One region of the Providencia sp. R33 genome, then DNA from elsewhere that is predicted to be linked to it. Evidence: predicted binding sites of a transcription regulator. Region 1 holds the regulator's gene; the other holds the start of a gene.

Region 1 (5,043 bases):
ACCTATGACGAAGCAGTTCCTTATGGTTTACAACCAGGTACATTCACCCCTTGGGAATCGTTACCCGAAAAAACGGATGTGCTGTTCTATGAGGGCTTACACGGTGGGATAGTGACACCTGAGCACAATGTCGCGCAACATGTTGATTTACTTGTCGGTGTTGTGCCTATCGTGAACTTAGAGTGGATACAAAAGCTCATCAGAGACACTACGGAGCGCGGGCACTCCCGAGAAGCGGTAATGGATTCAGTGGTACGTTCGATGGGTGACTACATTAACTACATTACACCACAATTTTCCCGTACTCATATTAACTTCCAACGCGTACCGACTGTGGATACCTCAAACCCATTTTCAGCGAAAGCCATTCCTTCACAAGATGAAAGCTTTATCGTTATTCGCTTTCGTGGGCTTGAACAGATCGATTTTCCCTACCTGCTATCAATGATATCAGGCTCTTTTATCTCTGCGATGAATACTATTGTGGTACCTGGAGGGAAATTAGGCTTAGCGATGGAATTAATTATGACACCAATAGTTGAAAAACTAATTAGTCAAAAACATAGCTAAATTGCTTTTTGATTATTAAACAAGATGCTTACCATTAATTAAGATAAGCATCTTTCAATTCAAATATATTAATAATAATTAAATTTATTTTTAATTTCTTATTTCAAAGCTGTGGGTCACTTCCACAGTTTTTTCTAACATCAACGCGACCGAACAATATTTTTCAGCCGAAAGTTGAACCGCACGTTCAACGGCTTTATCCGTTAATTCATTCCCTGTTACAATAAAATGCAAATGAATTTTAACGAAATAGCGTGGCGCTTCTTCGCGACGCTCGGAGGTTAATTTCACTTCACAGTCGGTAATGTCATTACGACCTTTTTGTAAGATGGATACCACGTCAATCGCGCTACAACCGCCCGCTGCCATTAACACCATCTCCATTGGGCTTGGTGCTTTATCGCCTGCGTTACCATCCATCATCACTTGGTGGCCTGACGCTGACTCACCTAAAAAAGAGAGTCCTTCTACCCATTTAACTCTTGCTTCCATTTTATTCCCCTTGAAATGAAATCGATTTAAAGGCTACATTGTTCCATAGATATAATGAATGTTATATCAGCTTTATTCTGCTGAAGCGATACAGGGAAGACTTTCTGTATTGAATATGCTACAAACAATACTTAGTTGATAGGATTAAGATCAAAACTCAACGTTGTATTTGATTATATTATAGTGTTGATATCAATTTGTTTACCCTAACCATGAAAAGCGATTGATGCAATGTTGCTCTTCCTATTATTTAGGGTATATAAGACAAATTAATATGCTAAGCTAGTGACTTTAAAGCCAGCCTTTCTGGTACGCTTTTTCCGGATGGCTGCAATAACATACAGAGGATAACGCTAATGGTTCTCGGCAAGCCACAAACAGACCCTACTCTTGAATGGTTTTTGTCACACTGCCATATTCATAAGTATCCATCCAAGAGCACACTGATCCATCAGGGTGAGAAAGCAGAAACCCTTTACTACATAGTTAAAGGTTCAGTGGCTGTTTTAATCAAAGATGAAGAAGGCAAAGAAATGATCCTCTCCTACCTGAATCAGGGGGATTTCATTGGTGAGCTTGGATTATTTGAAGAAGGGCAAGAACGTACTGCGTGGGTTAGAGCAAAAATCGCCTGCGAAGTTGCTGAAATTTCTTACAAAAAATTCCGTCAATTGATTCAGGTTAACCCTGATATCTTAATGCGCCTCTCTGCGCAAATGGCAAGCCGCCTACAAACCACGTCAGAAAAAGTGGGCAACCTCGCCTTCTTAGACGTGACAGGTCGTATTGCACAAACGTTACTGAATCTAGCCAAACAACCTGATGCCATGACGCATCCAGACGGGATGCAAATCAAAATCACCCGTCAGGAAATTGGCCAAATCGTTGGTTGTTCCCGTGAAACTGTCGGCCGTATTTTGAAAATGCTGGAAGATCAAAACTTAATCTCCGCGCATGGTAAAACCATTGTTGTTTACGGTACACGATAATTAACCTTTCGCCTCACTCCCTTGGTGGGGCGCACCTTTTTGAATAGCGTTATATCCTAAGTATAACGCTATTTCCCCAAAATACGGTTGTTTTATATATCATTTTTAATGAGTGTCGTTTCTTTATATTTTTCTGACTAATAATCAAACTAAGATAATGGGAGTTAACCATTATTAGGAGATTATTTGTTGTGAAATTAGATGTCAACGTCAATAAATTAGCCAGAATATCGAATAACACAAGTAATAAAAATATTGTTTTCCGAAGCCCGTCAATCATTGATAATTTAAGTATTATTAAGACATTCAATTCTGAGAATTATAAGAAAATAAACTTCGCGACTCTGACTTGTGAGTTTCAAGAAAGAGCACAACCCGAGCTAAATCGCCTCCCCTATTCACCACCTGTTGAAAAACTATTATTACCTTATACCTATCATGAAGATGATTTAATTTCCCCATCAAATATCGTTAAAAACAACATCACTATAAAAAATAATACGCCAATAAAAATTAAACTGGAATATACACCTATGAAAACCACCAACTCTAATGCTGAATTAATTAACATAGACCGAAAAAATTTTTTAATTAACGATTTTGGTATCAATAAAATAAAACAATTCTTTTATAATTCGATTGAAAAAGTACAATCAACAGGGAAGATTCAAGCTTTAGTAGTTAAAAACAAACTTAACCCTAGAAAGGAAGATTTATACAGCGTTAAGTTTTATAATAAAAATGAAATGACTGAAATACAAAAAACTAACAAACAAAATGCAGAAACAGTAAACGAAGAAAAAAACCCTCCTATATCATTTTCAGGTAAGGATAAAGAACAATTTAATCAAGCTAAGAACCTAAAAAATAGAATTCACGAGCTCGAAAAAGAGATATCATCCCGTAAAGATTTTAACAAATTAGGTGATAAATTTAAATATACCAAATCCACCCAAAATTTAATTAATGAATGTATTTCCTCTCCATCTAATAAAAGAGATACTACATTTAGCGCTACCATTGAAACTATGAATGAAGTTATTAATAAATTAAATAACCAACTCAGCGCCCTTAAAAAAAATGAAGAAAAAACCATAAAAATCACATCTGAAAAAAATATTTTCAATAGTAATGAGAGTCTAAATTCTAATTCCTCAGGCTATTATTCAGAAACAACCGATGAATCAGGTTATAGTTCAGAAGAAACTGAGAATCAGAATAAAAATAATATTATTAATAAAAAAAGTCATGAGTTAGAGAATTCAAAATCAAAAAAAATAGAAGAGCACCATAAAAAAACACATATTACGGTGAAACCGAAGAAAATAACGTATCAATTTAATGGGAAAATATATATCAATAGAGCAACAATGTTACGAGACATGCATATTAGCAAGGAATATAACTTCCAATTAAATGAAAATTCAAAACAAAAAATATTAAATGATAAAAAACCAGACACTAAAAATTTAGATGCTAAACTAAAAGGTGTAGAGAAAACCCTTAATGATTTAGGCCACCTTCAAGTAGAAATAAAAAAAGAAGAAACCCGTTTTACTCAATTAAAAAATCAGCTAAAAAATTTAGAGCATAGCGAAAAGGCTTAATTACGATAAAGGTGCAGAGGATCATTTCTGCACCTTTGATATAGAAATTAACCCAGCAACTTCCCAATCGCCGTCTCTAATTTTGCCATTCCGCTGTTGATTTCTTCTTCAGAAATAATCAGAGAAGGCGTAAAACGCAGTACGTTAGTGCCGGCGTTTAACATCATCAGGCCTTCCACTGCACTGGCTTGCAAAATATCTTTCGAGCGGTTTAATAGTTTGCCATCTAACTCCGCGCCGATTAATAACCCCATTCCTCTGATCTCGGAGAAAATGCCGTATTTATCATTCAGCTTATTTAAATGAGTAACAAATAGCTCGCGACGTTTTTCGACACCTTTTAATACTTCTTCAGTATTAATAATATCAAATGCGGCATTGCCCACCGCGCAAGCTAATGGGTTACCACCATACGTTGTACCATGAGAACCAACTTCCATGGTTTTCGCGATTTCTTCTGTCGTAATCATCGCACTAATTGGAAAACCACCGCCCAATGCTTTTGCTGTGGTCAAAATATCGGGTGTCACACCATAGTGCATATAAGAAAATAGTTTGCCTGTGCGCCCCATTCCACTTTGCACTTCATCGAAAATTAATAAGGCGTTATTTTCATCACACAGCTTACGAACACCTTGCAGAAATTCTGACGTAGCCGCAGTGACGCCACCTTCACCTTGTACGGGCTCTAAAACAACCGCACAGGTATTCTCATCGATCACCGCTTTAACTGCATCGAGGTCGTTAAAAGGTACATGGATAATATCCGCAGGCTTTGGCCCAAAACCGTCAGCGTATTTAGCTTGCCCACCAACCGAAACGGTAAATAGTGTGCGCCCATGGAACCCCTGCTTAAATGCAATGATTTTGGTTTTATAAGGACTGTATTTTGTGATGGCATAACGACGCGCTAGTTTAAAAGCCGCTTCATTGGCTTCTGAACCTGAGTTCACAAAAAACGCGCGATCAGCAAATGTCGCGTGGGTGATTTTTTGTGCAAGTTTAAGTGCTTGTTCATTGGTAAAGATATTACTGACGTGCCAAAGCTTTTCACTTTGCTCACGAACGGCCGCAACCAAACTTGGGTGGCAGTGCCCTAATGCTAAAACGGCAATTCCACCTGCAAAGTCAATGTATTCTTTGCCTTGCTGATCCCAAACACGGCTTCCTTCGCCCTTTACTGGAATAAACTCAGCGGGTGAAAATATAGGCAACATGACTTGGTCAAAAGTCTGCCGATTTACTGATTGTTGTTCTGTCATACCCCTCACCTGCTCTAACCTGATGCTTAAGTGAAAATATAAGCATCAAATATGAATAAAAAATCACAAAAGAGCAATAGGCAAGGGTGAAATATGCATAATTAATTTGTTATTAGCAATATT
Region 2 (5,043 bases), 1.5 Mb from region 1:
CGCACAAGAGCAAATTACGTTATTGAAAGATGTGGAGTTCCAAGTTGGGCGTACAGGGGCGATTACCCCCGTTGCACGTCTGGAGCCTGTTCAAGTGGCGGGCGTTATTGTCAGTAATGCGACATTGCATAACGCAGATGAAATAGACCGTCTTGGTGTGCATATTGGTGATACGGTGATTATTCGTCGTGCGGGGGATGTTATCCCACAAATTGTCAGTGTGGTTGCGGATAAACGCCCCGCAGATAGCCGTGAAATTGTCTTCCCAACGCATTGCCCTGTTTGTGGCTCAGACATTGAGCGCATTGAAGGTGAAGCCGTTGCCCGTTGTACTGGTGGGTTAATTTGTGGCGCGCAGCGTAAAGAGGCACTCAAACACTTTGTGTCTCGTCGTGCCATGGATGTGGATGGCATGGGCGATAAAATTATCGACCAGCTGGTCGAAAAAGAATATGTGCAAACACCAGCCGACCTTTACCAATTAAGTGCAGGCAAGTTAACCGGGTTGGATAGAATGGGGCCAAAATCTGCACAAAAGCTGATTGATGCACTCGAAAAGTCTAAACAAACCACGTTAGCCCGCTTTATTTATGCATTAGGGATCCGTGAAGTTGGTGAAGCGACAGCCGCTAACTTGGCGGCGCACTACGCAACATTAGATGCAGTCATGGCAGCAGATGAAGAGTCTTTAAAAACGGTACAAGATATCGGCCATGTGGTTGCTAAACATGTGGTAAATTTCTTTCACGAAGCGCATAACCAAGTGGTTATTAACGATTTAATCACCAAAGCGAATATCCATTGGCCTGAAGTGAAAGTGGTTAATCGTGCAGAAATCGATAGCCCATTCGCCGGTAAAACGGTGGTATTAACGGGCTCGATGAGTATTTTAACCCGTGATGAAGCGAAAGATAAGCTAGTAGCTTTAGGTGCAAAAGTCGCAGGGAGTGTTTCGAAGAAAACGGATATGGTGATTGCGGGTGAAGCGGCCGGTTCGAAATTAGCAAAAGCGAATGAGTTAGGTATTCAGGTTATTGATGAAGATGAGTTGATTCGTTTGCTGAATATTAAATAGTGAACTATATTCTATTTGGCTTAGTTATCTCACTGAGGTGAGGTGACTAAGTCACTGATAGTTTGTTGTAAGACCTAAACTAAATTTTTAATTAAATTTCTGTGCAAAAAAGGTCATCTGTCCCTTTTCCTCTGCTTGAAACGTGATCCCCTTCTGCTTTTTGCAAAATACACCTAGTTAGTTTTCATATTAATGTGACGTTAGTCTCATTTAAATGTTACCTATTACATAGAATATGCACATAGACTGATTCTTAAATTTGTTGGAGTCGCACATGACCTCGATCCTGCATTTCGTTTTATCTTTAGTAGTAATCGCTGCTCTTGCCATTTTAGCAAGTAGTAACCGTAGGGGGATCCGTCCTCGCTATGTTGTTCAACTGCTTGTTATCCAAATTGCATTAGCGTACCTGTTCTTAAAATCAAATATTGGTGAATCCTTTGTTCTGGGTGTTGCTGGGGTATTTACGCACTTGTTGGGTTACGCAGCAGAAGGGACCAAATTTATCTTCGGCGGCATGATTGAAGGGAATTTAGCGTTCTTCTTCTTACAAGTTCTGTGCCCAATCATCTTTATTTCTGCGTTAATCGGGATTTTACAGCACATTAAAATCCTACCGATTGTTATTCGTATCATCGGTACCGTGTTATCTAAAGTTAACGGAATGGGTAAACTGGAATCTTTCAACGCAGTTAGCTCATTGTTACTGGGTCAGTCTGAAAACTTTATCGCTTATAAAGACCAGCTTAACCGCATGTCTGAGCGTAGAATGTACACCATGGCGGCTACCGCTATGTCAACGGTATCCATGTCAATCGTGGGTGCCTACATGACAATGCTGGAGCCTCGTTTTGTGGTTGCCGCATTAGTGCTGAACATGTTTGGTACGTTCGTGGTGCTGTCTTTAATCAACCCGTACCCACCAGAAGGTGAAGAAGACATTCAAATGAGCAACCTGCATGAAGGCCAAAGCTTCTTTGAAATGTTAGGTGAATACATTCTTGCTGGTTTTAAAGTTGCGATTATCGTTTCTGCAATGCTGATTGGTTTCATTGCCTTGATTGCAATGATTAACGGTATTTTCTCGGCTATTTTTGGTATCGATTTCCAAACTATGCTGGGCTATGTGTTTTATCCATTTGCTTGGATCTTAGGTATCCCAGCGGATGAAGCGCTGCAAGTGGGTGGGATCATGGCTGTTAAAATGGTAACGAATGAATTCGTTGCAATGGATGGCCTGCAAGCTATCGCTGGTGGCTTATCTGAGCGTTCTGTTGGTATCTTGTCTGTGTTCTTAGTTTCTTTCGCTAACTTCTCTTCAATTGGTATCATCGCTGGTGCTATCAAAGGGTTAGATGAAAAACAAGGTAACACAGTGGCGCGTTTTGGCCTGAAATTACTGTACGGTTCAACCTTAGTCAGCTTCTTATCCGCTGCGGTTGTCGGGTTAGTATTGTAATTCGCAAAAAAGTGTTAAATTAAGAACGGCGTTCATTAGGACGCCGTTTTTTTATGGGAGCAAGAATGGAAAAGCAAGATCTTATCGATATGGCAAATACCTATATGCCATTCGGGAAATACAAAGGCTGCATTTTGATTGATTTACCTGAGGAATATCTTCTTTGGTTTTATAAAAAAGGAGAATTCCCGCCGGGGCGTCTTGGACAATTAATGGAAATGGCCCTTGGACTAAAAATAGAAGGGTTAGAAGGGCTAGTAAAGCCATTAAAACGCCTTAACAAGTAAACCATCAAGGTCTTATCCATCAAAAATAGCTACCAATCTACCGATTTTCCTTCCACCGTTGTGTGGCTTGGGAAGTGCGGTAAAATATCTTCGGCCAGTTCTTGTAGAACCTCCGCCACTGGGCGCTTTGAATATTGAATACCCAAAGCGGCATGGTTTACCCCTGCGGCCTGCCATTCTTCAAGCAATTGGATTAAACCGTGGCGACCAGTACGCAGGGTAAATCCTCCACATAACGGCGTTCTTGGGTAGTTCGGGTCATCCACGAGGTCAATCCAATCGTTCGTCATGTGTGGGCGGAAATCGTTGTTTGGAATGAGAGAGCGCCATGTCGCAATTTTCTGCCCTAATCGGATTGCCCCTTCAGAGTGACTTGTTGCTTCAGGATAAGATAGCCAGCCATCAGCGTAATCCGCTATCCATTGTTTGGATTGGCCAGATGCGCCTGTCACAATTAAGGGAATTTGCCCTGCAACTGGTTTAGGTAATAATTCTGCACGGCTTATTGTTCCTAAAGGTGACTGAATTTCCAGAGAGCCGTGTTGCATCAGTTGGCGAAAATAATCAATCGACTGAGCAAAACGTGCCGCACGTTGATCGTAGTCTATCCCATAAGCTGGGTATTCAATGGCTCTATCTCCAGATGCTATTCCCATTACCAACCGGTTACCAGAAAGTTGGTCGATAGTGGTGGCAGCTTTGGCCAAATCAATTGGATGACGCAGTGAAAAAATAGAGCTACCTGTGACGAGTGCAACCTGCTTTGTTCTGGCGGCAATAAACGATAAATAAGTGAGTGGGTCAAAAAGTTGCCCTGCATCACCAAACATGGGGTCGAATAGGGGAATGTCTCGTACCCAGACCGCAGCAAAATTCTTTTGGTCAATGTATTCAATTAATTCTATTTGCCCTTTTAATACTTGTTCATCCCCTTGGTAAAAGCGTAAGGGAAGAAAGACGCCCAATGTCAGCTTATCAGGGGCGAACATTCGGCGGTAACCCACATGGTTAGCAAATGAAGTAGAAGGTAGTGCTTTGTTTTTCGGTAAAAAAGCCGTTGTATTCACAGGAGTTTCCTATTTTAAGCTTCAGTTGCAGGGGCTGGGAGCGTAATGCCTTTTCTAACTTCAGGTCTGGCAGCAATACGGTGGTACCACTCAGATAAATAGATATGTTGGCTAAAATCGAAGTCAATCACCTCCGCAATATGTAGCCAAGCAAAGTTAGCAATATCAGCAATTGTGTAGCTATTTCCTGCAATAAAGGGATTATTTTGTAGCTGTAGGTCTAATACCGTGAGTGCTTTGTGTGTCATCGTGAAATAGCGTTCAACCACCTCGGGTTTGGCTGATTTATCGAAAATTGCGAAATTGACCCACTGGCCAATAATCGGGCCAAGGCTAGCGGAATGAAATTGCAGCCATTTGATGGCTTCCCATTTTTGTTTAGGGGAGTTAGGTAAAAGTTTGCCTGTTTTCTCTGCGAGGTACAGTAAGATAGCCGCAGACTCAAATAAGGTAATGTCCTCTTTTGGGTCGTGAAGGACAGGGATACGGCCATGAGGATTAAGCTGCAAAAAAGCAGGCTGTTGATGATCCCCTCGGGAAATCTGTATATGGTTAAGGTGATAAGCTAGGTTTAGCTCTTCTAATGCTATAGTCACCTTAAATCCATTTGGGGAGCTATCGGTATAAAGTTCAAGCATAATTGCCTTCTGATTATTATCTGGATAGTATTGAGATCACCTTTTGATTATTGGTTTTTTAATGAAGAAAATAAAACCATATAAACTCAACTTGAATTTAGAAAAACTAAACCATGAACCCAGTACTCCCCTTACTTGCCTTACGCGCTTTCACAGAAGTGGCAAAACATAAAAGTATCAAGCAGGCTGCAAACTTTCTTGGTGTGACCTCAGGTGCAGTTAGCCAGCAAATTCGCTTATTAGAAGAGCGGGTGGGGGTGCCACTGTTCGTGCGTAGTCATCACAGTATGGAATTAACACATGCGGGGCAGCGAGTTTACCCTGCATTGCTGCAGGCTTTTGAACAAATCGAGGGCGCTATGCATGTGCTTGAAAACATACTGCAAGAACAAACGATTACCATCAGCACAGTTCCGTCATTTGCGGCCTCTTGGTTAGTGCCTCGTTTGGGTAAATTTACCCAGTTACACCCTGAAATCGAAGTGCATATTGAAGCCTCTTCAACATTGGTTAATTT

What was found. The regulator CRP, encoded in region 1, controls carbon source genes, mostly activating them, when cyclic AMP is high. The targets are predictions, from matches to a motif close to ATGTGANNNNNNTCACAT.
Region 2: J6836_RS04075 (NupC/NupG family nucleoside CNT transporter) is a predicted target of CRP. The motif match lies at 1,268-1,285, and genes of this name have one in related genera.

The regions. Positions count from the first base shown of each region.
Region 1 covers NZ_CP072453.1:4,081,010-4,086,052, reverse strand. Annotated here, with positions in the region: gene J6836_RS19155 (phosphoribulokinase) at 1-570, shown strand, start outside; gene J6836_RS19150 (OsmC family protein) at 661-1,062, opposite strand; gene crp (cAMP-activated global transcriptional regulator CRP) at 1,419-2,051, shown strand; gene J6836_RS19140 (hypothetical protein) at 2,243-3,658, shown strand; gene J6836_RS19135 (aspartate aminotransferase family protein) at 3,706-4,920, opposite strand.
Region 2 covers NZ_CP072453.1:879,980-885,022, forward strand. Annotated here, with positions in the region: gene ligA (NAD-dependent DNA ligase LigA) at 1-1,075, shown strand, start outside; gene J6836_RS04075 (NupC/NupG family nucleoside CNT transporter) at 1,350-2,534, shown strand; gene J6836_RS04080 (DUF3820 family protein) at 2,600-2,821, shown strand; gene J6836_RS04085 (LLM class oxidoreductase) at 2,851-3,888, opposite strand; gene J6836_RS04090 (glutathione S-transferase family protein) at 3,903-4,526, opposite strand; gene J6836_RS04095 (LysR substrate-binding domain-containing protein) at 4,640-5,043, shown strand, end outside.